DNA from 3 places in the Cupriavidus sp. 01T418 genome. Region 3 is predicted to be linked to each of the others. Evidence: riboswitches for the same ligand, from Rfam matches in the RefSeq annotation. Region 3 holds a riboswitch; each other region holds the start of a gene.
What was found. Region 3 has a riboswitch for glycine ahead of gcvT (glycine cleavage system aminomethyltransferase GcvT). Riboswitches for the same ligand answer to the same signal wherever they lie in the genome.

Region 1 (10,648 bases), on a different contig from region 3:
ACATCCAGACCAAGGTCAATATCCTTGGAATCCGCGAACGGAAATATCTCCCCAAGAACGTCGATGACCACAACCTTCGCGTCGATGTCGTGACTGAGCGTTGGCGGGCCTGCCTCTCGCTCGGCCAACATCAACAATTGTTCCACCAGGGAGCGCATGCGTGAGATGCTCTTCCCCAGAGGCGCGAGACGAGCCAGGACCGCATCGCTGGTGCCCTCCACAGCCATCGCGGTCTCGAGCTGCAACGTCATCGCAGTCACTGGCGAGCGCAGACCATCGGATAGTTCGCCCGGCAGGGTCAGCGACAGGTCTGGCGTAACCAATCGGGTGGCTCGCTTGGCACGATGGCGGCCAGCGGTTGCAGACCGTGACCGCGCATCTCAACGGTCCTTCGCTCGGTCAGTTTGTCAGTCAGGCCCAACGTCGCATCGCCGCTGACGTGAAGTTTCCGAAGGGCTATTACTTCGCCCTGTCGGGCGAGGCTCAGGCCCAGACGCAAGCACAGCGAGACTTATTGGTCTATTTCGCCTTCGCGGCCGCCGGCATCGGCCTGCTCGTCTATCTGGCACTGCGCAGCTGGCGCGGCCTGGTCCTCGTCATGGCAAATCTGCCGTTCGCGCTGGTGGGCGGCGCACTTACGGTATTTGCCACGGGCGGACTGCTGTCACTAGGGTCGATGGTCGGCTTTGTGACCCTGTTCGGTATCACGTTGCGCAACTCCATCATGCTCATCTCCCACTACCAGCACTTGGTCCAAGTCGAAGGCCACGCCTGGAACCTGGAGACGGCAACCCTGGGAGCGACTGAGCGGCTGGCGCCCATTCTGATGACAGCGCTCGTTACCGGGCTGGGCCTGTTGCCACTGGCGCTTCAGTCTGGTGAGCCAGGTAACGAGGTGGAGGGACCGATGGCGATTGTCATTCTTGGCGGCCTATTCACCTCGACCGTGCTGAACCTGCTGGTGTTGCCGACCCTGGCGCTCCGCTTCGGCCAGCGTTAGCCATGCGGCGAATCTTGTGACCACGAGAAGACGACCGGAGGAACACTGAACCGGCCGTCGGCAGCGTACCCGCAATTTAACTCGCTAGCATGACCGCCATCGAGCACGGTGTTGGAGAATAGAAAAAAGCCGGCGTGTTGCCGGCCTTTTTACGCGGATGGGAGATTATTTTCCGGCGTCAGCTTCGCATTTTTTCATAAACGACGTCTTTGCAGCGCCGGCAAGTGGCTTACCGTTCTTCCCAACTGCCTTGGCTTCACAGGTGGCTGACGCGTTGCCATTGTTGCCACTTTCGCACTTCTTGATAGAGGAGGCCTTGGCGGCTCCTGCTAGCGGTTTGCCATTTTTGTCAACCGCCTTCGCTTCGCAATTCGAGGAAGCAGCCGGAGCTGCAGCAGCGGCGGGCGCTGCAGGCTTGGCGGCGGCCGCCGGTGCAGCTGTTTGCGCGTAAGCAAAACCTACCGAAAAAAGCGCTGCAGCGGCGAGCGCACAGAATCTTTTCATCACGATACCCCTCCTCAGAATATAAGGCACAGTGCCCCGCCTTCATAAACGATTCTGCGGCAGAATCGTTGACATTGGCCCCGCCTGTATATGTTGCGCCGCAACTCCTCTTGCCAGGCAAGGGGCTCAGAATTTGGATTGGTCATGGGAGGTAGTCTCGGTGGGGAATGACATCCGCCATCATGGAATTGACTGGGAAGCATTATGAAATACAATAAATTGATTCCTCCAATCAATAACCTGGATGGCCGGAAAGTGCCTTAGGAGGCATATGGATATCAAGCAACTGCGTGCGCTGCTGGCCATCGCGGAGACTGGGAGTTGCACCAAGGCCGCCGAACTCCTTCGCATTGTTCAACCTGCCATTTCCCGGCATGTAAGGCTGCTTGAGCAGGAATTCGGTGTAGAGCTTTTTGAGCGCGAGCGGCATGGGATGGTCCTGACAGACGCAGGGCGCACACTGGTTGAGTACGGCCGACGCGCATTGCGCGAACTTGACCGGGCGAAGGCTGAGATTCAACCAGCAAAAGGCACCATTTCTGGCACTGCCGTCATCGGCTTGCTGCCGAGTACGTGCGAGTTGCTGGCGGCCGAGCTTGTCGCCACCGTGAAATGCAGGCATCCCCACCTGGTCGTCCGGCTCAACGTGGGCTACGCAGGCAACCTCCTCCAGTGGCTCGCTGCAGGCGACGTTGAGATAGCACTGCTGTACGACATAAAAGCTTCGGCTGGCCTGCAGGTAGAGGCGCTGCTCGACGAACAGCTTTATCTGGTCGGCCTTCCTGGCACTCTTCCGCAAAGCGATACGCACACCATCGAGAGCCTTCGACACCTTCCGCTTGTGCTACCAAACGCGCCACACGGTCTTCGCACAATGGTCGAGCATGCGTGCGCTGTCGCAGGAATCAAACTCACTGTCGCGGTCGAGACCAATTCCCTGGCTGTCCAAAAATCTCTGGTTGCAAAGGGCTTTGGGTACACAGTTCTACCCAGCTCGGCGGTATCCGAAGAACTGGAAAAAGGCAAATTGGCGGCGGCGCCAATTACCTCCCCCAACCTCTCCCGGCGAATCGTGCTGGCACATGCGGCTACGCGGCGAATATCCCCGGCCGCCAGCTTCGTTTCGGCGGAACTGGTGACCCTGGTCAAACGGCTAGTGCGCGATGGGGCCTGGCCAGGCGCCGAGTTGGTGGGCTCAAAGCGGCATGCATCGGTGACGGGTCAGTCCGGCTGGATAGCCCGCTTGGAATCTTAAACCTTAAAACGAATTCGATTTGGTGGCCCGCCGAGTCCCAAGCTCCGTACTCCCCTGCTCATGAAACGGGTGGTTCCGCATTTTCGGGTGCATGGTTGCCGCCGTCGGTGAACGGGTCGCGGGGGCTGTCGGTCGAGCGCGCACCATCCGTGAACGGGTCAAACTTCCCAGCGCGCGCCGAGAGGAAACGTGCGTCGGCTTGACTTACGCGGCTCCGGCCACCATCCGTGTAAGGGTCGCGAGCCCCCATGGAATGGCCGCCGTCGGTGAATGGGTCGCGAGTCCCCATCGAATGTCCACCGGCGGTGAACGGGTCACGTGGCGAGGTAACATCTGCACTTGCCACACCAGCGACAGAACCAAGCGCAGCGAAGGTGGCGGCGGCGAGTACTAATCTCTTTAAGGTTCTCACTTTGATTCTCCTGTTTGCTTAACAGACGGCTTATCCAGCCTCGTAAGCAAGTCTAGAGAACCAGGCCAACAGGAACCTGACGCCAGGATTACAAATCTGTCATCAAGTGCGGCCGGCGCTGCTCGCCCTATCAAGCCCTGACCTGAAAGCCGCGTTACATTGCGACTACGCGGTTACGGCCTCCAGCCTTCGCGCGATAGAGACGCTCGTCAGCGGCGCGCAGAATCGCGTCGATTGTGCTACCGTCGCGCCCGAACTGGGAAACACCGATGCTGACAGTGAGCGTGACCCCGACCTTGCGCCCAATCGCGCTTTCGAACACGGCGCATTCTATGGCTGACCTAATGCGCTCACCGATCGAATAAGCGAACCCCAGGGCAGCTTGAGGTAGCAACACCATGAATTCCTCTCCGCCCACACGGGCTACGCCGTCATAGGGCTGGATTGCATCGAGGCATTGCTGCACGAACCCCTGCAGTACTTTGTCGCCGACCTGATGTCCATAGTAGTCGTTTATCTGCTTGAAATTATCCAGGTCGAGCGCGAGGAGAGAAAACGGTGCCCCCTCTCGCTTGGCACGCGCAATTTCGGCTTCGACACGCTCGATGAACGCGCGGCGGTTTGCCGCTCCGGTGAGTGGGTCGGTCGCGGCAAGATGCTCCAACTTTTGGTTGGTTCGTTGGAGTTCCTGAAGCGCACTCTCCGCACGCGCCATTGCAGCGGTCAATCGAGCCATCAATTCCTCCTGACTGTAGATGGTCGCAAACGAATGCGTTGTGTGAAACGCCTTGACGACCCCATAGCTCAGCAGAAAGAAGCCACCAGCGAAAATCGCGTGGGCTAGCCACCACATATGATTCCATGGGCGACCAAGAATAAATGCGACCGAGGAAAGGGCGAACGCAGTCACCGAGATGCCAAAAATCAGCATGAGAGGTGAGCGAATGCGGCGAACAAGCATCGCTGCTACGTTCAGCGTGGAGAACAACAGTGCTCCTCCTTCCATTGACAGGCGCACAGCGACATGGCCTGCGATGGTGGAATTGGCCACAGCAGCAACCACTAAATCGACGAGAATGAATGCGGCAATCCAGCCCCACCAGCCGACTGGCTTCGTGCGCATTTCGACTGTGTCCGGCTTTCGCTCGAACGAGAGCAGTCCGACGAATAGCAGTATGGACATGACGAGGCGTGAAGCTGGCCCGTAGAGCAGGAACAGCCAGATATTGTGGTGAGCTAACCCAGTGAACGCGCCGTGTAACGAGTAAATCAGCACGAATCCGAGAAAACCCAACGTCAGCCAGCGTAGCAGCGGTTCGCCTGAAGACAGGTAACAACGCCACGTCACGTACGTGATGAAGAGGCCCTCAAGTGTTGCCGCAACGATTGCGACTTCGTGGAACGGGTGATTCTCGAATTTCAGGGTGGCGTCCTGAAAGAAGAATAGGTATGCAATAAGGTAAGCTGGGAGAAGTGCAATACCGACAACCAGGAAATGTGAATACGCTTTGGTCACGAGATGGATTGCTGGCGCTGGCTCTTCAATTATTGTGCTTGCGCTCATGTGCTTTCTCCCGGTTTTAACAAAGCCCGTGTTCGCCTTCTGAGCCTACTTGTCCGTTTTGCCGCCCCCCACCTTTCGCGGTGCGCCGTCGAACATCCACCAGCCGGAGCCGAAGCACGCCCAATACTTGCAATACATTGGCGGACTTCTCTGGAATCACACTCTCGCTGGTACCGCTTCCTCCCACGGGCCCTCGGTGTCTCTTCCACATCCAGCCTGGTCTCCTTTTTCTCCGCATCCACGAACTCTGCAATTTGCTACCTTTTATCCGGCTTTGTCTCAACCGGGGACGCTAGTATGCAGGCCGGCAATGCTGGTGGGGCAGGCACAATGCAGGTGCGAGCAAGAACCCCATCGGCCGGGAGTGACGGGGAGGTCCCCAATCGCAAAGATAGTCCAGCGATTGGCTCTCACCGCTTCTTTGTTTGCAGTTCTGATTGAAAGTCCATCGAACTCTATGGCAAGGTGCGTCGCCGCGTCGGCCCTCGCCCCTGCAGTCGCGCGTCGCCACATCCAACGGTAACGGTGGCTCCGCAAGCGATGGCTGCACTTGAATCCTGCACAAGAAAGAAGCCCCGACTGCCGTCGAATGGCGTCGGGGTTTTGTCCAGGACAGTATTGGCTGACCAGACTGCTACAGAACCCTGCTACAGCGTGCGGCCCCGCAGCGGGCTGGCGGCGCGCCTGCCGGGCACCTGTACTGCCCTTGCAGTCTCCCCGCCACGCGTGCTATGGTGCGGCTTCCAGGAGAATGAGGCGGTCTGGCTACCACCGGATTACCCCCTCTACCGAAGGCGTACCCCTGAAACGCTCAGGTGCAAAAGACTGGAAAACGATACAACTGGAGAGCGCCGGGCCGGACCACCTAATGTGGCGCGGCATGCGGCCGCCGAAGGGGCAAGCCGGCACCCGTGGTGGGTGCGGCGAATCTCTCAGGCAAAAGGACAGTGGGGGCAGACAGGCCGGATGGCCGGTCTGCCCCTTTTTGCTATCCGGAGCCTGAAGAATGAAAGTCATCGTAATGGGAGCCGGCGTGATCGGCGTCGCTTCTGCGTGGTACCTGGCCAGGGCCGGGCATGAGGTGGTGGTGCTGGAGCGCAATGCGGGCGCAGCCCGGGAAACCAGTTTTGGCAACGGCGGCCAGATCTCCGTCAGCCATGCCGAGCCGTGGGCCAACCCGGCCGCGCCGCTCAAGATGCTGCGCTGGCTGGGCCGGGAGGACGCCCCCCTGCTGTTCCGCCTGCGCGCCGATCCGGCGCAGTGGTCCTGGGGCCTGAAGTTCCTGCGCGAGTGCACGGCCAGGCGCTCCACCCACAATATGATCCAGTTGCTCAACCTGGGCACTTACAGCCGGGCCAGCCTGCAGGCGCTGCGCGCCGAGACCGGTATCGAATACGACCACCTGACGCGCGGCATCCTGCATTTCTACACCAGCCGGAAGGAGTTCGACGCCGCCATCGAGCCGGCGCGCATCATGCGCGAACTGGGCTGCGAGCGGCGCGTGATCGGCCCCGACGAAGTCGTGCGGCTGGAACCGGCGCTGGCCAATATCGCGCCGCGCCTGGCTGGCGCCACCTACACCAGCGAGGACGAGTCCGGCGATGTGCACCGCTTCACCACCGAACTGGCCGCCAAGTGCGAGGCACTCGGGGTGCGCTTTCGCTATGGCGTGCGGGTGCAACGCCTGCATGCCGAAGGAGGCCGCATGCGCGGCGTGGAAATCGCCGATGAAACCGGCGGCTACCAGATCGAAAGCGCCGATGCCTACGTGCTGGCGCTGGGCAGCTTCAGCCCAATGCTGGCGCGCCCGCTGGGGGTGAAGCTCGATATCTATCCGGCCAAGGGCTACTCGGTGACGCTGCCGGTGCTCGACGCCGCGCGCGCGCCCAGCGTGAGCCTGACCGACGACGAGTACAAGCTCGTGTTCTCGCGCTTTGGCGACCGCCTGCGCGTGGCGGGCACCGCCGAGCTTAACGGCTATGCGATGGACCTCAACCCGGTGCGCTGCGATGCCATCGTCAAGCGCACGCTGGACGTGTTCCCGGGCATGAGCCGGCCCGAACTGGCGCGCTTCTGGACCGGGCTGCGCCCCGCCACGCCGGGCAACGTGCCGTATATCGGTGCCAGCGGGATCGAGGGCCTCTACCTCAACACCGGCCACGGCACGCTGGGATGGACGCACGGCTGTGGCTCGGGCCGCGCCATCGCCGACATCATCAGCGGCTATGTGCCCGAGGTGGACTTCGCCTTCAGCGGGAAGCTGCCCGCGCACAAAGGGCCACGCGCGATCGCATCGTCGCCCGGCCCGGCCAACGCAGCGGTCCGCTAGGGCACTCCCCGGATTCGCCGGCTCACGCCGCCTGTAAAAAAACCGCTGCGTTTGTAAAAAGCGCTGGCTTGCCGCCGATCCATCGCGCAAGGCATGTGCGGGCGCGCGAACATCGCGGCGCCCGAGCGGCCGGTGGCGAGAGGGAAGGAACAGCCAGGGATGGCGCAGCCCCCTGTCCATCGCGCCATGGAAAGGCGCGCCATCCCGGGTGCTCGAGAGGTTCCATGGGGCCCGATGCGTGGCACGCCGCTTGCACCCTTCAATGAACGCGGCATTCCGCCGCGCCATGGAGAGCACAATGGGACAGCAACAGCAACCCGGACAAGGCCAGCAGGATCAAGGCAGGCAACAGCAGCAATCTGGCCAGCAAGGCCAACAGTCCGGCAGCCAGGACCAGAGGGGCGGCCAGCAAGGCGGCCAGCACGACAGGCAAGGGCAGCAAGGCCGGAAGGGTGGCCAGCAAGGCCAGCGCTGATTTCCTGGCATGAAAGCTTGAAGCTCGCGGCGGCATTGCGCGCCGCCGCTATGCGCCGCCTGCGCGTGCATGCGTGGAGGCGGCTTTCTTGCTGATAGCTCCAGCGCGGGAATCACGCAGGCGGTAGCGTCGTGGACATCGGACAGTGTGCAGTGCGGCCCCTTGCACGGCTTGGCGAGCATGAAGGCCAGTGCCTCTTGTTGTCAGCAGTATCCGCAGAATTCGCCCTGTAAAGGTTCAGCCTCGCCGCAGCAGCAAAAAGGCTTGCTACCCGATTTTTTTCGCCTTGAATGAAAACGTTTTCATTTCGCGGCAACAGCCAGGCGCGCCGGCTCACGACCGGAAGTACCACGGTCAATTACCTGTTCCGCCTGCCCGTCCATGAGATGGAAGACGACGGGGTCTATTGCGAGTCACGGTGGCCGCGGCATAGCCATTGAAATCGGGATCACTTAGCCGCGACCGCTTCCGGGATTCTCTTGCGGCGCGGCGTGCGCTCCACGTTATTTGCACGTCAGAGTTGCCGTAGATCAAAGCCACCGCCAGCCAGCCGGCTATATTGGGTTGGCGCAGCCGCCGTATCGCGCGACGACCGGTGAAGCCACACCTACCGGCCTTGCAGCAGCGGATACGGTATGCCCCACCATCACGGAGAGAAACCATGACAGACCAGACCAACGTTCCACTTGCATTCTTCAGCGCCAACTGCGAGGCGGGTCTGCGAGCACTGACCCTGGTGCAGGAGAGCCGACAGCGCTTTCTTGAAATCCAGCTCGATGCGATACGCAAGGACATCAAGACCTCGCATGAAGTCAGCGCGCAACTCGCGAACGCCGGCGACTTCGCCGCGCTGGCCACGCTGCCGGCCACGTTTCTGCGCAACGCGGCCGAGCATTGCACCGAGATGATGCAAGCCTGGATGAGCCTCGCCATCCACAACCAGAACGCCATGGTCGAGCAGATGCGCGAAACCGGCGAATCCTGGCAGCGCTGCCAGGCCGCGAGCATGCAGCAGGCCGGCAATGCCGCGTCGCTGACAGCGCCAATGCAGGATATGTTCGAGAAGTTCAGCCAGGCCGCGGCATCAATGCCGGCAGGCAACGGTGCCGCCAACAGCACGGCAGCCACTGCGCGCAGGAAGGCCATCCATGCCAGCTAAGCGGACTGCGCTGGTGACCGGCGGCATGGGCGGCCTGGGCGAGGCCATTGCGATTCGCCTGCACGGCGCCGGCCATCGAGTGGCCGTCACCCACTCGATCGGCAATGACCATGTAGCGGCCTGGCTTGATCGGCAGCGGGCCGACGGACGGGAATTCCAGGCGTTCGCGGTGGACGTGGCCGATTTCGAAGCGTGCCAGCAATGCGCCGCGCAGGTGCTGGCCGCGCTGGGTCAGGTCGATATCCTGGTCAACAATGCCGGCATCACGCACGACGTGACGTTCAGGCGGATGACCAAGGCCGACTGGGACACGGTGCTCAGGACGGACCTGGACTCCATCTTCAACATGACCAAGCCGTTGTGCGAAGGCATGGTCAGCCGCGGCTGGGGGCGCATTATCAACATTTCCTCGGTCAACGGCTCCAAGGGTGCGTTTGGGCAGGCCAACTACGCTGCCGCCAAGGCCGGCATCCATGGCTTCAGCAAGGCGCTGGCGCTGGAGCTGGCCACCAAGGGCGTCACCGTGAACACCGTGTCGCCCGGCTACCTCGCCACGCACATGGTCACCGACATCCCCGCCGACATCCTCCAGACCAAGATCCTGCCGCAGATTCCGGTCGGCAGGTTGGGACGCCCGGACGAGGTTGCCGCGCTCATCACCTTCCTGTGTTCCGAGGACGCAGCCTTCGTCACCGGCGCAAATATTGCCATCAATGGCGGGCAGCACATGCAATGAACGCACCGATACCAGGCAAGGAAGTCGCCGCCGCGCCCAAGGCGGAATGTGGCTGCGGTCCCGCCGGGGCCGAAGGGGACCAACTGGACGAACAGATCCGCTCCACGCTGGCCGTCGCGACGCAGGGCTTGTCGATCGCCTCGCTCTGGCTGGCCGGGCTGGACTAGGCACTGCACCTGGCCATCTCTCCCGGCAAGGTGAATGCCGCCCTGGGGCGGTGGGTGAGCGGCGCAATCGCCACGAGCGCCGGCATGTGGCCAGGCCTTGCGGCCGCCCATCCGACGTCTGGCGTGCCGGCGCCGCCCTCCGACCTGCGCTTCGCCGACCCTGCGTGGCTGCAGTGGCCTTACCGCTGCTGGCGCGACGCCTTCCACAACAACGAAGCGCTATGGGAGTCGCTCACGCACGGCCTGCGCGGCGTATCTCCGCACCATGAGCGGCTGGCCTCTTTCTGCGCACGGCAGGTGCTCGACACCTTCTCGCCCGGCAATGCGTGGTGGCTCAATCCCGTGGTGCTGCGGGCCACTGCCGCCAGCGGCGGCGCCAATCTCCTCCATGGGGCACGGCACTGGCAGCACGATATGCAGGACGTGGTGGCCGACCTGACGCGCGATCCCAAGCTGCGCCGGCCGCTCGACTTCAAGGTCGGACGGGATGTCGCCGTCACGCCGGGCAAGGTGGTGTTCCGCAATGCGCTGATCGAGTTGATCCAGTACTCGCCGGCCGGCGCCGAGGTATGGCGGGAGCCGGTCCTGATCGTGCCCTCCTGGATCATGAAGTACTACATCCTGGACCTGCAGCCGCGCGACTCGATGGTGCGCTACCTGGTGGAACAGGGCCACACGGTCTTCATGATCTCGTGGAAAAACCCGGGTGCGGAAGCCAGCAACCTCGGGCTCGACGATTACCTGCGACAAGGCGTGCAAGCCGCCCTGCAGGCGGTGCAGGAACGCTGCCCCGATACGCGCATCCACGCCGCCGGTTATTGCCTGGGCGGCACGCTGCTGTCGATCTGCGCGGCGGCGCTCAGCCGGGACGACGACGGCGCGCCACTGCAGAGCCTGACCTTGTTCGCCAGCGAGACGGACTTCTCCGAGCCGGGAGAGCTCGGCCTGTTCATCGACAGCAGCGCCTTGTCGACGCTGGACGCCATGATGCGCCGGCAGGGCTACCTGGATGGCCCGCAGATGGCTGCGGCCTTCCAGATGCTGCAC
Region 2 (10,648 bases), on a different contig from region 3:
TTCTTCACCACCTCCGCTTCGGAAATACCCAGCGCCTTGGCCTGCTCGGGGACCTGCTTGTCGACCAATGGCGTTTGGACAAAGCCCGGGCACACCACATTTGCACGCACCCCACGTGCCCCGCCCTCCTTCGCGACCACGCGCGCCAGGCCGAGCAGGCCGTGCTTGGCCGTGACATAGGCGGCCTTCAGCTTCGACGCTTCATGGGAATGTACCGAGCCCATGTAAATAATCGATCCACCCTTGTTGGCCGCGTACATATGTCTGAGCGCGGCTCTCGTCGTGAGGAAGGCACCATCCAGATGGATCGCCAGCATTCTCCTCCAGTCGGAGAAGGCGTAGTGATCGACGGGATTTACGATCTGGATACCTGCGTTCGATACCAGCACGTCAATACCGCCAAGCTCGTTGACTACGCTGCTGATACCACGGTTGACGGCATCTTCAATCGTTACGTCCATTGCGATGGCGCGGGCCTTTCCGCCTGCCTCAACAATGCTGCTGGCGACCTTCTGGGCGTTTCCCAGATTGAGGTCAACAATCACCACCGTTGCACCCCGGCTTGCGAGTTTTCGTGCGCATTGCTCACCAATGCCGCTCGCCGCACCCGTTATAACGGCGACTTTATTGTCCAATGACATATTCGATTCCTTCGAGCAGAATTATTGATTCACTGCTAGCTTCAGATTTTCTCTCTGTACCAGGTAGTCAAAAGCGACCTCGCCTACATCCAGCGTCAGATTGGCGATCACCTGACGCGCGCCGACTACCTTCTTGACCGGCAGATTGGCGACTGGAGCCAGCGCATGCGGTCGCAGCTCTAGCGCTGCCGGACCACTCCACGCGCCCAGGACAGTCACGTCTCGCAAGTAAAAGCAAAACGACCCTGCTGGTCGCGAACCGAGATGACCTGACCGCTTTCGGTGTAGTCACCGAAACCTGACGAATCCGGCATGCGAATGAATTCGTAATGGACCAGCGAATTCTCAGGCCGCAAGGGTTCCGGTACTACGGCGCGCAGCACGTCGATGTCCGTTTCATACGTGATGATGAAGTATTCGCGATTGAGGAAGCGAAACGGCGGGCGAGAGTAGACGGGATTGTGAATGGGCATCGCAAAGGCTTCTTTGCGGATGGAAGCAATGTCCATGGAACTCCTTATGACTGGCAGCGCGTACTGCGCTCGTCAGATAGTAAAGGCATCGCTTACCCAATATAGCCCAGTATTTGCATAAACACTTTTAACGAAGATGCAACAATGGCCTTTGGCTCCATTACATGATGTGCCAGGCCGCGCCGAGCAAATGCGACCACAGAGACCTCCTGCCGCTGCTTCTCGTGCGCGTTCCCCAATGCGCGGTACACAGCCCGGGTCACATTTCGGAAGGCTCACCCTTACGATGTATTCTTTGCCGTCGTCAAGCTCGTTGTGCGCCGCAACCCCGCAAGCGGCGTCGAAATCGGACGGGAGTGGTTCCGGTAGCCGCGCCTCTCCCATTCATCGAGTCCTCTCTGTGCAACTGGCTGACGATGCGCCTGGCCGTCGTCTAGCTAGGAACACACGCAATAAACGACGATCGGTCGTTTTAGTAACTCGGGGTGCAGTGGCTCAGGCCACTCCAGATCGAGCGAGTGCGCGCAGGCAATCCTGTATGCCTCGTTCGCCCGCACGCTGGAAGAGCGTGCGTCTCGAATATCAGCGGCGGGGGCGCTCGATTTTATCAACTCGTCCAGTTGCTCCGAACTGATGCGCATGTGAGCCAGCCAGTGGCGAAACCGCAGGCGTCGCACCCAGCGATACGCCAGCATCGCGACGCAGATCGGTGCGAACGCATCGCTAATCGAGCCGCTGTTTTGCCGCACCAGCACCAAGCCAGACTCGATCTGCTCATGCAACGCCGCACCGCCAATCATCCACGTCCCGGCCCAGAGCGACGCACCAACGAAATCCGACAGCAGGAACACGCTCACGTCGATTGCAGTGGTACCAAGCAATGGGGCTGAAATCAGCCCCGCTCACGGCAGGAACTTCGCCACCCGTCAGGATCGGCGCGCCGACTCGTTCAATGACGTTGCGCGCCACACGCCCGGTAGTGTCGAGGGATAGCGAGAAGCGAACCAGGGACTGCAAGCAGCCGCCTCCCGCGAGCGCGTCTCATGAAAAACCATAGTGAGTCGGAGAGCAGCGTGGCACCAACTGCGGCGCCGAAGAGCACAGAGGAAGGACCCTTCGCCCGTCGCCGCCATCGTCCCGGCGAGAATTAGCGTAGGGCCGGCCGGGATGGGCACGCCAAGCTGCGTGAGCAGCACGCTGATGAAAACGGCCAAGGCACCAAGCGCTGGCGAGATGGAGATGGGAGTTGGCCATACAACGGCATTTCTCGATAACTGCCAATTAAACGAACACAACCGGATCGAATCAAGTTTGCGCGGACTTGTGCAAATCAGCTTGATCGTTGGCGATCACCGTAGGCAATTGGCTGCGAAGAAATTCGACCCAAGTTCGGATCTTGGCATCGAGATACTGTCGGGACGCATAGACGGCGTAGATATTCATCTGTTGTGACGAGTAGGCCGGCAAGATCCGCACCAGATCACCGGCACGTAGCCCTTCGATCACCGAATGGATTGGCAGGAGGCCAATCCCCATTCCTTCGCGCACTGCCACTGCCACCGCTTCCGCGTTATTGCATTGAAACCTAGCTGGGCCAAGCGCGATGCGTTCGTCGCCATGCGGTCCGCTGAGGGTCCATTCGTCAGGCGGGTAGATTGGTGTCACCATGTGCAGGCAGGCGTGTTCGCGAAGATCCGATGGTTGTTGCGGCGCGCCACCGTGCCCGAGATAGCCGGGCGACGCGCACACAATGCTGACAACGCTGCCAAGGCGCTGTGAAACCAAGCCTGAATCCGGTAGATCCGGCGCGAGCACAAGCGAGACATCGCAGCCGTCGTCCAGGAGATCCGGCGTCCGCTGGGATAGCGTCAGCTCGACGCTGACCAGCGGAAAGGCCTGCTGGTAACGGCCGATTGCCGGCACGATGCATTGCTGGCCGAAGCTGGTCATCGCGTGCACTCTCAGCTTGCCGGACGGACGGGCATAGGCATCGCTCGCTTCCAGTTCCGCCCGTTCGACGTCGGCAAGAATCTGCTGACAACGTTGCAGGTAGCGCTCACCGGCTTCGGTCAGAGCGATGCGGCGCGTGGTGCGATTGAGCAGTCGCGTTTGCAGATGGGTCTCTAGATCGGAGACGGCTCGCGACACAAAGGCTGTAGTCAAATTGAGGTGTGCCGCAGCACCTGTAAAGCTGCGGGCCTCCACGACGCGTACAAAGGCGCGCATATTTTTTAGCGTATCCATCGTAACCTTGTGAGCGCCTGTCAGACACTTTGCTATCTGAGGCTGACATTAGGGATGGATCAAATCACGGCCACCAGCTTCCTGCGGAGTTCATCAGGCTGTCCGTACGCTGGAATTTGCCGTTTCAGATCAGCCTGCATGATATCGGGTTCCAGCGCGGTCTGGCCGTGAACTACGGAACGATGCGTCGCTTCGTCCTTAAGTTCTGCTCAGGCAGGCGCATCGCCACAAGGCTGCTAGCGACAATTTTTCAAGCGAGGCTCCAGGCGCCATCATTTCGCCATGCACAAAGTCTAGGTCGCGCCGTCCGCGGGAAAAATGATGGCCCCGGAAAAGACTGTTCATGCGGAGGAACAATGCCACGCAAATCGACCAGAGCGTTGTACTGAGCACCTCGACAATGTGGTCGCCATGGTTGCCTCGGAAGCAGAGGACTGCTTTGACGTCCTGTGGCACAGTTCGCACTGACGGGACTCTGAAACTTTATATTCATCAATAGGTTGCAATGTTCCCCGTCGATGGTCGCTTCCAAGCGACCGGGCCTGCGGCAAACCGCACTGCATGTACCTACCGCCAAAACTCGCCCGATAGATAAGTACGAATACACCTATCCCAACCATCGCTTCCCCAAGTACGCTGACGTTTGACAGGCAGGCGTCCACTCACTGATAATCTGCGCATTCTGCGGGAGAGAGAGGCGGCATCCGCCTCCGCCGAAGGCGCAAGCTCCCATAATCGCTCAGGCACACCGAACCGCGGAAACATTTCGCCGACTGGAGAGAGGCCGGAGGCGCATAACATTGCGCATCCCGGCCCACCGAAGGGGCAGGCTCCTTGTGGAGCCCAAACTCTCAGGTAAAAGGACAGGGGGAGAGGCGCTTCAGGGTCCGCCATATGGCGCGGCCTGCCTCTAGCCGGAGTCACTCCCGATGTATCCACTTGCACACTCCGCCGCCGTTCTGCTTCCTGGCATGCAGGAGCAAGCGACGTGCTGACTAGCATCTATCTGATCGCGATTACCGCCGAGGCGATGACAGGCGCCATCGCAGCCGGGCACCGCAATATGGACATCTTCGGCGTTGCCGTCGTTGCCTTCGTCGCAGCGCTGGGCGGCGGCACCATCCGTGACCTGATCCTCGGTTCACTTTCCCATCGCCTGGACCCAGCATCCGGAATACATTTATCTGGTGATTTCGGCCGGTCTGCTGACCACCCTGATCGCACCTTGTATGTCGCAGCTGCGGCGAGTCTTTCTCGTCCTCGACGCCATGGGACTGATCGCGTTCTCGCTGATTGGGTGCAACGTCGCGCTGAAGATGAACTACCCGACCGCTGTCGTCATCATGTCAGGCGTGATCACCGGTGTCTGCGGCGGCATCCAGCGCGACGTGTTGTGCAACCAGGTGCCGATGGTATTCCGACGCGAGCTTTACGCGAGCGTCTCGCTTGCCATCTGTGCCCTCTTCCTGGGCTTGCGCACGCTTGGCGTCGGCAATGACCTGAATACCGCAATCAGCTTTGCCGGTGGCCTGACGCTGCGCCTGCTAGCGATCTGGCGCGGCTGGAATCTGCCGATTTTTTTCTACCGGCAGCAATCGAAATAGGCTTTCGGCACAGCAGCGACGGACTGCCGCCGTCGCGACATGTTGACTTGTCGGTTCTTGCAGTCACTCTTTGCGCTACACCTCCACGCGAGCTCAATCCAGCGGCAAAATAGATGATCGCACGGTCTGCGACGATGGCGTAATTCACGCATCAAACCTCCTGCCGCAACGGCTCTCTCACGGTCCCGATCCAAGAAATAGGAAATCCTTATAATGAAATATCTCTCTAGCACTGGACGGCTGGCCTGTGCCGCCCTGCTCGCCTGCTGCGCTGTCGTCGGCCACGCTCAGGTCCCGCCCGATTTCGACGTCGGCGCGCTCAAGAGCGCCATCGACGCACAACTGGACACGAGCTACCCATCGCTCGAGGCTCTGTACAAGGACCTGCACGCTCATCCTGAACTGGGATTCCAGGAAACCCGCACGGCGTCCACGCTCGCTCGCGAGATGCGGGCAATGGGCTTTGAGGTAAGCGAAGGCATCGGCAAGACTGGGCTGGTGGCGATCTACCGCAATGGCAGCGGTCCCAAGGTGCTGGTCCGCACCGAGCTTGATGCCTTGCCGATGGAGGAAAAGAGCGGTCTGCCCTATGCTAGCAAGGCTACTACGAACTGGAACGGAAAAATGACGCCAGTAGCGCATAGCTGCGGGCATGACTTGCACATGGCCGCCTGGGTAGGCACCGCGCGCACGCTGGTGACCATGAAGGATCGTTGGCGTGGCACGCTGATGTTCGTTGCGCAGCCGGCGGAGGAACTTACCTCTGGCGCAGAAGCCATGCTTAAGGATGGTCTCTTCACCCGCTTCGGCAAACCTGACTATGCCTTTGCACTGCATACTGCCCCTGTCGCCGCAGGGTTCATCGGCTTTAACGCTGGCGCAGTCACCTCCAATTCGGACGCACTGGAGGTCCAGTTCCATGGTCGCGGTGGCCACGGCTCCGCACCGGATAAGACCATCGATCCAATCGTGATGGCATCCCGATTTGTTGTGGATCTGCAGTCCGTGGTCAGTCGAGAGAAGGATCCGCAGGAGTTCGGCGTAGTCACGGTTGGCGCTGTCCAAGGCGGCACGGTGGGCAATATCATTCCCGATGACGTCGTCGTACGCGGTACGATCCGTTCGTACAAGCCTGAAGTGCGCGAGCAACTGCTTGCAGGGGTGCGGCGCACCGCCAAAGCGGTAGCGGAAATGTCGGGGGCTCCCGAGCCAGAAGTACGTCTCGAACAGGGCGGCCAGGCAATCAACAACGATGCGCAGCTGGTCACGCGTACCGAAGCGATACTGCGCAGCGCCTATGGAAAGAACGTGATGCGTATGCCTCCGGCAACGGCCAGCGAAGATTTCTCTGAATTCGTCAACGCCGGCGTGCCATCGATGTTCTTTTTCATCGGCGTCTATGATATGCAGCGCTACCTCAACTCGCGCAAGCCTGGCGGCGCGCCGCTGCCGGCCAACCATTCGCCCTTTTTTGCACCGGTTCCGGAGCCGTCAATCAAGACGGGCGTGGGCGCGATGAGCCTCGCCGTCCTAGACGTCCTGGGACGACCCAAGGCAAACTGATGATTATCAAACGGTTCAAGCGACTCAATTCCAGGGCTCTACTGTGCGGCAAAACAAGATATTGATCGGGTCGATCCTGCTCCTCGCCGCTCGTGTTGCCCATGGGCAAGCTGAAGGTGACCTGCAATGTGAAGAAATTCACAGACACGGTATGACGGAAAAAATCGTGACATACACCGCGCCAGACGGAAAGACCTATGCGCTGAACGGCTATGCTCGCCTGCGCGCGCACTCCCGCCACTGGATCAAGGCAAGTCATGCGCTTTCCCCTGCGCAGACGGCTGATTTATTATCGCGCGGGCTCAAGCTCTGTGATCTGTAGACATAAGGGACTGGCGAGATTGTCATGATCGGCGAGAAGCTCTTTAGCCGGGATTGGCCTTGCGGTCATGGTTCAGCATCAATTGCGGCGGGAGCCGATTGTGGAGCCCTCGCTTGCTTAATTTGCACGGCGCTTGAAGGCATCTCGTTATACAGAACTCACGAGTCTTCCCACAGTGCCTGAATCATGAAGGCGGCATCCATTGTTCGCTGCATGCCAATTCGGATCGTTTTTGCGCCGGGTTCGCCATCACTCTTGGCCCAATGAATCCGCCCAGAGAGGCCACCATACGAAACAACCAATTGAGCGTAACTGGTGTGTTCGGGCGGTCCTCTTTCGCGAGCACGTATGCACCTCGTATCTCGTCAGCGTCGAAGAACAGCGACGTGTCCAACTCAGGGCATGTTCTGCCTAACCGCATCAGCCTGGCAATGCGCCATGCCACCACCATGTACAACACCAAGGCGCGCTCCACACGCTCCATCTTGGATAGCTGCAGCGCCTCGACCTTGCATCCGGTCTTCAGGACGTGGAAGAACATCCCAATCTCCCAGCGGGCTAGATACCAATTAACTAATTCGACGATGTCATCCGTTTCCTGTGCCTCGCGTTTGGTCAGCAGCCGCCACACTACGGGTGTGACGCCCACTGGTGCACCGATCTCTTGGGCCACCACACAAGTAACCGAGCTTGCCTACCCCGTAGTTTCACAGGTTGTGCGCGCAACTCCTGCTTGACCTCGCGCGCCTTATGACCTGCGCGTCCCGGTAGGGTAATGCTGGTTTCCTAACGTGCCTGGTTGGCGTCGACGTTGTCCCACAGCTTGCCTGCCTCGGCAACGTTGCGGTTTTATTGGGAACGGATCGGCCAGTCAGCGGGCTGACCTGGCCCATTTGCGCGGGCCATCAGCGCCGCGATGTCGCATTCCCGATCCGTCACATAGACCAGGCGTGTCTGAGGTAGCAGCACCGCTTGCTCCGCGATCCGCTCGTATCCTTCGATCCACCGGATGCTTTTCTCGATACCACCACGCTGCCCGTTGGCGTCCCGAAACTCCCGGGCCCACATCCAGGCATCGATCACGCCCAGCGGCATCCGATACCGGATTTCCCGAAGCGCCTCCTGTGGGCGTCCTTTGGAGTCGTGAAATTCCATCCGACGCAAGCCCTTCACTCGCACCTCTGACATTTCATCTGCAACGGTATGCTCGCCGTCGCTGGCTAACCTGTTAGGGCGGGTGAGCACCAGAAAATGTGTTCCAAGCTCATACGCGGTGCAGAATAACTCAAAGATGTCACTCATGCGAGAAGACTGCGCGCCAGAAAAACGGGGCTAATCCGGCCTTCGCGCGAGAGGCAAATGAGACACATATAAGAAATCTTTCCTCGCGACCTTCGGCCAGGGACTCCTGCTCGACTGCTGCGCAGCAACCTGCGCATTTCCTCGTACGCGGATACAAATTGGGCCGGAAAATAACACTAATCCGCGAATTAGACTGTTCGCAATTTCGAACAATCATCCCCACTGGCAGCCCACCAAGCAACGTCAACGGTTGAATTCTTGCGGGAAATAATGATCAAAAATTGTCGTCAATAGCAACCTTAACTCCTTAATTCTATTGAAGTATATGATCAATTTAACAAAAATCTCCGCAAGGCTCATACATTGAGTATGGCTCACATACGCAGATCGGAATCCGAGGTGCCTATTCTTCGTCCACTGATTCGGGCCACACGCCGCACCATTGCTATCAGGGAAAACACCGAGGCATAATCCGATCCGTCAGTCACTCAGGCTACCGCTGCTACGCAGGATCGGCACGCGCGCACAGCTCCATAGAACAACGCCCCCTTCTCGAATCAGATGAAACTACATGTCCGCTTTCTGCAGCGACTGGGTCGCACCGCGCTTGTCCTCGCGGGAACTTACGCGACGCTCGCGACTGCAGCCGCTACCGCAGATGTCGAGCAGATCCAGCGCGGCCAGTATCTGGCGACTGCCGGCGATTGCGTCGCGTGCCACACAGCACCGGGCCGTGAGCCCTTCGCGGGCGGACTCTCCTTGCCGACACCAATTGGCTCCATCACATCTACAAACATTACGCCTTCGAAGACGCACGGTATAGGCAACTACACGCTACAGCAATTCACTGATGCGCTTCGCCGGGGGCGTCGAGCCGACGGCCAAAACCTGTATCCGGCCATGCCGTATACTTCCTACGCCTTGTTGACTGACGACGACGCGGCTGCCTTGTATGCGTACTTCATGAAAGGGGTTAAACCGGTCGATTCGAAGCCGCCGGAAACCAGCCTCCCCTTCCCATTCAATATCCGCATGTCGATGGCAGTTTGGAACCTGATGTTCCTCGATACCAAGACATTCAATCCCGACCCGACCAAAAGCCTCGAATGGAACCGCGGCGCCTATCTGGCGCGTGGGCTGGCGCACTGCAGCACTTGCCATTCCCCCCGCAATGTCATGATGGCCGAGGACGTAAAGCGCGACTTGGCCGGCGGCGCGGTTGGCACATGGTACGCGCCGAATATCACCTCGGACGAAAATAGCGGCATCGGCAGCTGGAGTGCGCAGGAAATCGCCACCTACCTGCGAACGGGCCGCGTCGAAGGCAAGGCGCAGGCGGCTGGCCCCATGGCAGAAGCAATCGATCACAGCCTACGTCACATGTCCGATGCAGATCTGCAGGCGATGGCAGTCTATCTCAAGGACACGCCAGCGATTCACAATCAAGCGGATAGCCGGCCCGCCCACGCCTATGGCTCCCCGGCCGACGATCTGAATAGCATCCGGGGCGTGCCCCTGCCCTCGGACCTGAGCCTCATGACGGGTCCGCAACTCTTTGACGCCCATTGCGCAACCTGCCACCAGGCCCACGGCCAGGGTAGCCCAGACGGCGGCCTCCCCTCGCTATATCACAACACGGCGCTGGGCCGGGACAATGCAAACAACGTGGTAATGGTGATTTTGGAAGGGATTCAGCGACAGCAAGAGTCGGCCGACATCCGGATGCCGGGCTTCGCGAAGACACTATCCGACAAGCAAATTGCGACACTCGCAACCTATCTGACGCAGCGCTACGGCAATCCGAAGGCGGCGGTCACCGCGGAGCAGGTTAGCTCGATGCGCACGGGAGGCCAATCGTCCACGATGATCGGCCTGGCTCGTTTAGGGATGGCTATCGGCATTCTTGTCGCCGTGTTCCTGATCTTCGCCGCGGTACGGCGCGGACGTAGAAAGGCAGCCTGAGAAGTCTGATATCGCCGGTTAGCCGCATGCACGGGCCGGCAGCACCCAATGGGCGGGGAATCCTGCCCGTCCTTGAACCCAGGTGCCTTCTACCAGCACATGGAGAACGAATGAATCGAACCAGCCTGTTCAAAATCGGCGCCATTTCCCTACTCGCTCTTGGCGTAGTTCCTGTGTTCGCCCAGAGCTCCACCGGCAGCGTGACACTGTATGGCATCGCCGACGATGCTCTCGTCTTTGCAAACAACCAGGGGGGCCACTCCAACGTCTATACACGGAGCGGCAACCTGGCCTCGTCGCGCTTCGGCCTGCGTGGTAGTGAGAAACTCACTGCCACCATGACGGCGATATTTGATCTGCAGGAAGGCCTTGACCTGGATTCTGGCAAGCAATCCAGCGCGGGGCTGATGTTCAATCGGCAGGCCTTCGTCGGTCTGCAGGACGCACGCCTGGGTACTCTTACGTTGGGTCGTCAATACACCGCCTACTATCAGTTTCTTGGCCCTTACGGCCCCACCAGCATGCTGACGGGCGCTA
Region 3 (8,286 bases):
GCTGGCTGGCAATGGAAATTGGGACAGGGGCGGATGCGGTGGGGCGGTCAAGCTCAGCCATGGGGCGGCCTTCGTGGTGGATTCGATGGCTCATCGTAGTGGTCGCCGTCCGCGCACGCGTTGACCAAGGTCAAGCCGTGGCCCATGACATCGGACGCCATGGCCTGCACCGGCGCGCCGCTTGTCACGCCGGCGTCACGTGGATCGGGTAGGCTGCCCCGCGCTCGCCGGCATTCCGTCCCCCGGCTCAACATGTCGCCACGGCCTTCCATGCACATTCCTCCACTGATTGCGCAGGCGCCACGGCTGCCGCGCCGCCGCCTGCTGGCTGCGCTCGGCAGCACCCTGTTGGCGCCCTCAGCCCTGCTTGCGCAGTCGCCGCCGCGGCGCCCCCTGGTGATCGGCCACCTGGTGGATCGCGGCGGGCCGCAGGCCGACCTCGCGCGCGACTACCTGGCTGGCGCCAAAGTCATGTTCGACGCTGCCAACGCGGGCGCGCGCGAGCCGCGCGTGATGCATGTGGTGCGCGAGGTCGATACGGATCCGCGCGCGGCCACCGCGCAGGCACTGGCACTGGTCGCGGGCGAACGCGCCGAACTCCTGTTCGGTCCCAGCGACGCCTTGCTGCCCGTGCTGGCCGCCTCGCCCGAACTGGCACGGCGCGGCGTGCAGATCGTGGCGCCCCTGTCGGGGCTGTCGCTCACCGCCGATCATGTCTGGTACACGCGAGCCGATTACCGCGCCGAACTGGATGCGGCGATTCGCCAGTTGCGCAGCTACGGGATCAAGCAGATGGTGTTGGCGGTGGCGCCGGATTTTGCCGCCGGCAGCCTGGCTGGCGGCACGCCGTGGCGGCGCCAGCTCGAACAGGAGCCGGGCCTGCAGGCGCTTACGCTGGATGACGGCAAGGGAGATGGCGTGGGCACAGGCGCGGTGGTGCAGCGTATTGCCGCCGCGCGCCCGTCGGCGGTGATCGTGGCGGGCGACACACTGGCCTATGGCAGCCTCGGCCGGGCGCTGGCCGCGCGGGGTTGGTACGGCTTCCTGGTGGGCTTGTCCGCGGTCAATTCACTGGCCGCGCGCGAGATCCTGGGCACGGGCTATAACGGCGGCATCGTGCTGACGCAGATCGCGCCGGGGCCGCAGGACCTGACCCTGCGCGTGGTCAAGGAACACGTGGGCCGGATGAAGCAGTTCCTGGACGAGCCCGCCTCGTCCGCCACGCTGGCCGGCTACGTCGGCGCTGCCTGGCTGGTGCGCTCGGCATTGTCAGGGCCGCGCCCGGACACACCGGCCGACCTGCGGCGCGCCCTGCAGGCCCGCGTCGACGTAGGCGATTTCGTGCTGGATTTCACCCGGGGCACGCGCGGCTCGCAATATGTGCAGCTGGCGGCCATGGGCGGCGGCACGGCGCGCTGACCGTAGCCCCGGCCACTCAGGCCCGCGGCAGTATGATCCGTACCTGCAGGCCGCCCCCCGGCCGGTTGGCCAGGCTCAGCTCGCCGCCGTGGCGCGAGACGATATCCGCGGCGATCGACAGGCCCATGCCGACCCCGCCGGTGGCGCGGTTGCGCGAGGATTCGAGCCGGTAGAAGGGCTCCAGCACGCGCGCCATCTCGTCCTGCGGGATGCCGGGGCCGTTGTCGCAAACGTCGATGACCACCCGCTCGGGGCTGTCGGCCAGCTCGATGCGCGCGCTGCCGCCGTAGCGATGGGCGTTTTCCGCCAGGTTGACCACGGCCCGGCGCAGTTCCGCCGGATAGGCCAGTAACGGCTCGGCCCTGCCGGACAGGCTGACGTCCTGGCCAATCTCCGTGGCGTCGTCCACCACTGCCTGCAACAGCGCATGCACATCCACCCGCTGGCGCGGCGCCGCGGCGCCGTCGCGCTCGCGCAGGTAATACAGCGTGGCATCGATCAGCCCGTTCATCTCGGCCAGGTCCTGGCGCAGGCGGTAGCGCACCTGGTTGTCGCTCACCCCTTCAATGCGCAGGCTCATGCGCGTGAGCGGCGTGCGCAGGTCGTGGGACACCGCGGCCAGGAAACGCGATTGCTGCGCCAGCTGGGTGCGGATGCGCTGCTGCATATGGTTGAAGGCCGTGGCTGCGTCGCGTGCCTCGGCCGGGCCGCTGTCCTCGTCCAGAGGCGGCGCGTGCACGTCCTGGGCCAGCCGGCCGGCGCTGCTGGCCAGACGCTGGACGGGCCTGGCCAGCAGGCGCGCGCCCACCCAGGATGCGGCCACGATGGCGGCAAGCTGGAACAGCAGTCCCAGGCGCGGCGGGCCGAAGCCACGGCCGCCGCGGGTCCGGTGTGGCGCAGGCGGCGGGCTGCCTGCGTTGCTTCCGGCACCGGCCTCGGCGTCAGGCGGGGGGCCTCCCCGCTGGACTTGCTGGGCCGGCGGTGGCGGCGGCGCCTCGTTGCCGGCGAAAAAGGCGAATCCGGTGTGCCCCGGACGGGGAAAAATGCTCTCGATCACCGTGACGCCAAGCAGGTGTACGGCCAGCATGATCGCCGCCATCACCAGGAACAGGCGGATGAACATCGAGTCATGGCGGGCCAGCCAGCCCGCGCGCTCAGCTTTCGACGGCGCCGGTGAAGACATAGCCCTCGCCTCGGACGGTGCGGATCAGTGCCGGGTCGCGCGGGTCGTCGCGCAGCTTCTGGCGCAGGCGCGAGACCAGCAGGTCGATGCTGCGGTCGAAGAGGTCGAGATCCCGGCCGCGCGCCTGGTTGATCAGCAGTTCGCGGTCGAGCACGCGGTTCGGGTGTTCGATAAAGGCCAGCAGCAGGCGAAATTCGGCGTTGGACAAGGGCACCACCGTATCGTCGCCGTCCATCAGTTGCCGCAGCGTGGTATTGAGCCGCCAGTTGCCAAAGCGCAGTTCATGGCCACCCACCGGCGGGGGGCGCTTCACGCCAGCGCCGCCCCGGCTGCGCCGCAGCACGGTGTGGATCCGCGCCACCAGTTCGCGCATCTCGAAGGGCTTGGTGACGTAGTCGTCGGCGCCCACTTCCAGCCCGACCACGCGATCGGCCAGCTCGGTGCGCGCGGTGAGCATGATCACCGGCAGGTCGCCCCGCTCGCGGATTTCGCGGCATAGCGCCAGGCCGTTTTCGCCGGGCAGGGAGAGATCCAGCACCACCAGGTCGTAGTCGCGCGCGGCCAGCGCGGCGCGCATGGCGGCACCGCCCTCCGCGCCGTCGGCTTCGATGCCGAAGGTGGCGAGGTATTCGGCCAGCATGGAGCGGATCTGCGGATCGTCGTCGACAATCAGCAAGTGCAAGGGCGTGACGGGAGCAAGGTCCATCGGGCTTGGTAGCAGGCTATCAGGCTATTGCGGCACTTTGCAGCGTGGTTCGCGGCAGGTTTGCGGCGATTCGAGGGTGAAGCGGGGGTGGCCGGGGGGCGGCCGCCGCCAGGGATTCACTCTACCAGCCTCGCGCGGCGGCCTGATAGGCGGGTTGTGGCCGCTTCGTATCGGGTCTGATACAAAGACAAAGCGGCCCGGCCGGCTGATCTTGTCCCGCTTGCAGCGGCAATGCATCCACTTTGCATAGCCGGGCTTTGTATGTCCGGCACCGGCTACCCTGCGGTCTTGCCAGGCGTGCCGGGCGTGCCCAGCAGCGCCTTGAGTCCGGCCAGGCGGTCCTTCGGGCTCATGGCCGGGGTCTCGTCCTTGATCCCGGGCGCCTCCTCGAGCTTCATCTCGCCGATAAACCGCGAGGGCTGGCAGGAGTAGGTGTCGCGCGCGCGCTTGCGCTTCTTGCACCAGCTGATGTGCAGGCTGCGCTGGGCACGGGTGATGCCCACATACATCAGGCGGCGCTCTTCCTCGATCTTCTCGTCGCTCATGTCCTCGTCTTCGCGGCAGTGCGGCAGGATGCCCTCTTCCACGCCGACCAGGAACACGTGCGGATACTCCAGGCCCTTGGAGGCATGCAGCGTCGACAGGCGCACCGCGTCGGGATCTTCCTCGCGGCCTTCGAGCATGCTCATCAGGGCCACCGTCTGGGTCAGCTCCAGCAGGTTCTTGCCTTCGTCGCCAAAGCCGTCGGCGGTGTCGAAGCCGGTGGCCTCGCCTTCGCCGGTGGCCTCGGGCTTGGTGCCCTTGCGCTTGAGCCAGTCGAGGAATTCCAGCGTGTTGGTCCAGCGGGACTGCGCCTGGCGTTCGTCGAAGGTGTCATACAGGTAGGCTTCGTAGTGGATGCCTTCCATCATGTCGTCGAGCACTTCGGTGGCGGGATCGGTGGCCGCGCGCCCGGCCAGGCGCACCATCGCCTCGCAGAACACCCGCAGCGGCTCCAGCTGGCGCGGCTGCAGCTTGCCTTCGATGCCGCCCATCATGGCCGCCTCGAACAGCGACACCCTGGCCTGCCCGGCGAAGGTACCCAGCACTTCCAGCGTGGTGTTGCCCACGCCGCGCTTGGGCGTGGTGATGGCGCGGATAAAGGCGGGATCGTCGTCCGGGTTGGCGATCAGGCGCAGGTAGGCGCAGATATCCTTGATCTCGGCCTTGTCGAAGAAGCTCTGGCCGCCCGACAGCACATAGGGAATGCGCTCGCGGCGCAGGATCTGCTCGAACAGGCGCGCCTGGTGGTTGCCGCGATAGAGAATGGCGTAGTCGCGGAACTGCGCGCGCCGCTCGAACTTGTGGGCCGAAAGCCGGAACACCACGGACTCCGCTTCGTGCTCCTCATCGTTCATCGGGTTGATGGCGATGGGGTCGCCCATGCCGTGCTCGCTCCACAGCTTCTTGTCGAACAGCTTGGGATTGTTGGAGATGACCGCGTTGGCCGCCTCCAGGATGCGCACGGTGGAGCGGTAGTTCTGCTCCAGCTTGACCACTTTCAGGTCGGGGAAATCGGCCTGCAGCAGCCGCAGGTTGTCCAGCGTGGCGCCGCGCCAGCCATAGATGGCCTGGTCGTCGTCGCCCACCGCGGTAAAGGCCGGCGCCCGCAGGTGCGATCCGCCGGCCAGCTGCTTGAGCAACTGGTACTGGCAGGCGTTGGTGTCCTGGTACTCGTCCACCAGGAAGTAGCGCAGCCGGTTCTGCCAGCGCATGCGCACTTCCTCGTTGCGCTCGAACAGCTCGGCGGGCAGGCGGATCAGGTCGTCGAAATCCACCGCCTGGTAGGCGTGCAGCGTGGCCACGTAGTTGCGGTAGATCAGCGCCGCCTGGTGATCGTCGGGATTGTCGGCCCGGGCAATGGCCGTCTCGGGATCGACCATGCCGTTCTTCCACAGCGAGATGGTGCTCTGCACGCTGCGGATCAGCTTCTTGTCGGTGGTGGAAAGCTGCTCCTGCACCATGCCGAAGCAATCGTCCGAATCCATGATGGAGAAGCGCGGCTTCAGGCCCACATGCTCGGCCTCGGCGCGCAGGATCTGCACGCCCAGCGAGTGGAAGGTACTCACCGTGATCTGCTTGATGGGGATGCGCTTGCCCTCGCGCGTGGTCTTGCCCTCCATCAGCTTGGCGATCCGCTCCTGCATCTCCTTGGCGGCCTTGTTGGTGAAGGTCACCGCGGCGATGTGCTTGGGCTGGAAGCCCTTGTCCTCGATCAGGTGCGCGATCTTCTGCGTGATCACCCGGGTCTTGCCCGAGCCGGCGCCGGCCAGTACCAGGCAGGGGCCGTCGAGGTAGCGAACGGCTTCGGATTGGGCTGGATTGAGTCCGTGGGTCATGCGAGGCGGGAAATGGCGGATGCGCAACGCGGCTGGCGCGATTGCTGGGCGGAGGCTGGATGTTAACACGCGACCATGGCCCCCTCAGGCATGAAGTCGGCATCGCAGGACTGGTAACACTTCGTAAGCCCGGGAGCCGCGGACCTTCTGGCCCCTCTAATTTATATGTCCGGCATGAGCGTGCGCCGTGCCGGATGCACTTCACGATAGCTGGAGAAAATCATGAACACCCTGCATTCCTTGAGCAAGGCGGTCTTGATCGGTGTCGCGGTGGCAAGCATGGCGGGCTGCGCCGATATGTCGCCAAAGCAGCGTAACACCGCGATCGGTGCCGGCGTCGGTGCGGTAGGCGGCGCAGTGCTGACCGGTGGTGACGCGCTAGGCACCCTGGGTGGTGCCGCGGTAGGCGGTGTCATCGGTAACGTAACGACCGACAACCATCGCAGGTAGTGCGCTGCAACAAGGCGGTGGCCCCTGGCGGATGCGTTGACAAAGCCGGGGCGCTCCCGTAAATTGCCCGCATCCGACCGGGAGAGCGCGCGAAGCTTGCGCCGCCGAAGGGGTATCACCCGAAAACTCTCAGGCACCATGGACTGGTCGGATCGGCATGCAACATGCACACGATGCACGCCGTACTCTGGAGAGCGGCACCCGCCATGGACTGGTGAGCGTGCCCACCGAAGGGGCGCGCAAGGCCTGGGTTCCGGTTGAAACGGGGCCGCCTTGTAATCTCTCAGGTATCGAGGACAGAGGGGTCATCCGCCGCAGCGGATCTGGCAGCGCCATGGCGCGCCGAATCCTGCGGCGGATGGCCCTTTTTTCGTTTTCGAACCGAGATTTGCCTTCCTCCGAGGATTCCATGACGCTCCAGGCCACGCCCCTCAACGCTATCCACCGCGCCCTCGGCGCCCGCATGGTCGATTTCGGCGGTTGGGACATGCCGGTCAACTACGGCTCCCAGATCGAGGAACACAAGGCGGTGCGTGGCGATGCCGGCATGTTCGACGTCTCCCACATGTGCGTGGTGGACCTTGCAGGCGCCAATGTGCGTCCCTTCCTGCGCGGCCTGCTGGCCAACAATGTCGACAAGCTGCAAACGCCGGGCAAGGCGCTCTATTCCTGCATGCTCGACGAAAAAGGCGGCGTCATCGACGACCTGATCGTCTATTTCTTCGCCGAAGACCAGTTCCGCCTGGTAGTGAACGCCGGCACCGCCAACAGCGACATCGCGTGGATCAGCGCGCGCAACGCGGCCACCAATAGCGGCGTAAAAATCACCCCGCGCCGTGGCGATAACGCCCCCGACGGCGTGGAGCCGCTGGCCATCGTCGCCGTCCAGGGCCCCAACGCCCGCACCAAGGTCTGGAGCGCCTTTCCTTCGACACAGCCCAGCGAAGCCCTGAAGCCGTTCAACGCCGTGGTCGTGCAGGACCCCGCGCTTGGCGAAGTCATGGTGGCACGCACCGGCTATACCGGCGAAGACGGTTTCGAACTGGTGGTGCCCGCCGCGAACGTGGCCGGCCTGTGGGAAAAGCTGGTTGCCACCGGCGTGGTGCCGGCCGGCCTGGGCGCGCGCGACACGCTGCGCCTGGAAGCCGGCATGAACCTGTACGGCCAGGACATGGATATCCACACCTCGCCGCTCAACGCCGGCCTGTCCTGGACCGTGGACCTGCAAAGCGAGCGCGACTTCACCGGCAAGACGGCACTGGCCGCCGCCGGACAGACCCAGCAGTTCGTCGGCCTGATCCTGCGTGACAAGGGCGGGGTGCTGCGCGCCCACCAGAAGGTGATCACCCCCGCCGGCGACGGCGAGATCACCAGCGGCACCTTCAGCCCCTCGCTGTCCCAATCCATCGCTTTTGCCCGCCTGCCGCGCGACGTGGCCATCGGCGCCGAGGTGCAGGTCGAGATCCGCGACCGCAAACTCGCCGCGACTGTGGTTAAACTGCCGTTTGTGCGCAACGGCAAGGCACTCGTGAGCTGAACGCTCGCACTGGTCACAGCGCGCCTGCCGGCGGTTACCCCATCCCCGCCCGGCTGGCGCAGAGTAAAAAATTGAATCTGGAGAATCCCATGAATTTCCCCGCTGACCTGAAATACACCGAGTCCCATGAGTGGGTGCGCGTCGAAGCCGACGGCACGCTGACCATCGGCATCACCGACCACGCGCAGGACGCGCTGGGCGACATCGTCTTCCTGGAGCTGCCGGAAGTGGGCAAGTCGGTCGGCGCCGGCGACGCGCTCGCCGTGGTGGAATCGGTCAAGGCCGCTTCCGACATCTACGCCCCGGTGGCTGGCGAGGTGATCGCCGTCAACGATGCCGCCGCCGCCGCGCCGGAAAGCGTCAATGCCGACGCCTTCGACGCCTGGCTGTTCAAGCTCAAGCCGGCCAACAGCGACGACGTGAACGGCCTGATGTCGGCCGACGCCTACAAGGCCAACGTCGGCGCCTGACGCCAGATCGTCATTCCCGCGCCAAGGGAATGACGGATAAAGCTTGCCGCGACGCGGCCGGGCCGACCACCCGCCGCACCGCTCCACGAGATTCCTGCCATGAACGCCCCTTTGCCCATGAACGCCGCCCAAGTTGCCCGGCC

Region 1: linked by a shared signal. The riboswitch ahead of AC1DQ3_RS22645 (D-amino acid dehydrogenase) and the one ahead of gcvT (glycine cleavage system aminomethyltransferase GcvT) in region 3 are both predicted to bind glycine.
Region 2: linked by a shared signal. The riboswitch ahead of AC1DQ3_RS32185 (trimeric intracellular cation channel family protein) and the one ahead of gcvT (glycine cleavage system aminomethyltransferase GcvT) in region 3 are both predicted to bind glycine.

The regions. Positions count from the first base shown of each region.
Region 1 covers NZ_JBFTQG010000026.1:990-11,637, reverse strand. Annotated here, with positions in the region: gene AC1DQ3_RS22670 (sensor histidine kinase) at 1-323, opposite strand, end outside; partial or broken gene AC1DQ3_RS22665 (efflux RND transporter permease subunit) at 341-1,000, shown strand; gene AC1DQ3_RS22660 (hypothetical protein) at 1,166-1,504, opposite strand; gene AC1DQ3_RS22655 (LysR family transcriptional regulator) at 1,776-2,759, shown strand; gene AC1DQ3_RS22650 (GGDEF domain-containing protein) at 3,326-4,735, opposite strand; glycine riboswitch at 5,567-5,693, shown strand; gene AC1DQ3_RS22645 (D-amino acid dehydrogenase) at 5,742-7,064, shown strand; gene AC1DQ3_RS22640 (hypothetical protein) at 7,324-7,527, opposite strand; gene AC1DQ3_RS22635 (phasin family protein) at 8,201-8,698, shown strand; gene phbB (acetoacetyl-CoA reductase) at 8,688-9,434, shown strand; partial or broken gene AC1DQ3_RS22625 (PHA/PHB synthase family protein) at 9,431-10,648, shown strand, end outside.
Region 2 covers NZ_JBFTQG010000056.1:1,668-12,315, forward strand. Annotated here, with positions in the region: gene AC1DQ3_RS32165 (3-hydroxybutyrate dehydrogenase) at 1-641, opposite strand, end outside; partial or broken gene AC1DQ3_RS32170 (acetoacetate decarboxylase family protein) at 663-1,150, opposite strand; partial or broken gene AC1DQ3_RS32175 (cytochrome P460) at 1,448-2,409, opposite strand; gene AC1DQ3_RS32180 (LysR family transcriptional regulator) at 2,420-3,358, opposite strand; glycine riboswitch at 4,034-4,124, shown strand; partial or broken gene AC1DQ3_RS32185 (trimeric intracellular cation channel family protein) at 4,389-4,962, shown strand; gene AC1DQ3_RS32190 (amidohydrolase) at 5,176-6,525, shown strand; gene AC1DQ3_RS32195 (hypothetical protein) at 6,569-6,847, shown strand; gene AC1DQ3_RS32200 (IS4 family transposase) at 7,032-7,520, opposite strand; gene AC1DQ3_RS32205 (hypothetical protein) at 7,697-8,149, opposite strand; gene AC1DQ3_RS32210 (c-type cytochrome) at 8,711-10,111, shown strand; gene AC1DQ3_RS32215 (porin) at 10,222-10,648, shown strand, end outside.
Region 3 covers NZ_JBFTQG010000020.1:72,454-80,739, reverse strand. Annotated here, with positions in the region: gene hemN (oxygen-independent coproporphyrinogen III oxidase) at 1-61, opposite strand, end outside; gene AC1DQ3_RS20035 (ABC transporter substrate-binding protein) at 271-1,419, shown strand; gene AC1DQ3_RS20030 (ATP-binding protein) at 1,436-2,602, opposite strand; gene AC1DQ3_RS20025 (response regulator) at 2,574-3,308, opposite strand; gene AC1DQ3_RS20020 (UvrD-helicase domain-containing protein) at 3,584-5,686, opposite strand; gene AC1DQ3_RS20015 (glycine zipper 2TM domain-containing protein) at 5,909-6,136, shown strand; glycine riboswitch at 6,205-6,292, shown strand; glycine riboswitch at 6,314-6,446, shown strand; gene gcvT (glycine cleavage system aminomethyltransferase GcvT) at 6,546-7,673, shown strand; gene gcvH (glycine cleavage system protein GcvH) at 7,763-8,143, shown strand; gene gcvP (aminomethyl-transferring glycine dehydrogenase) at 8,243-8,286, shown strand, end outside.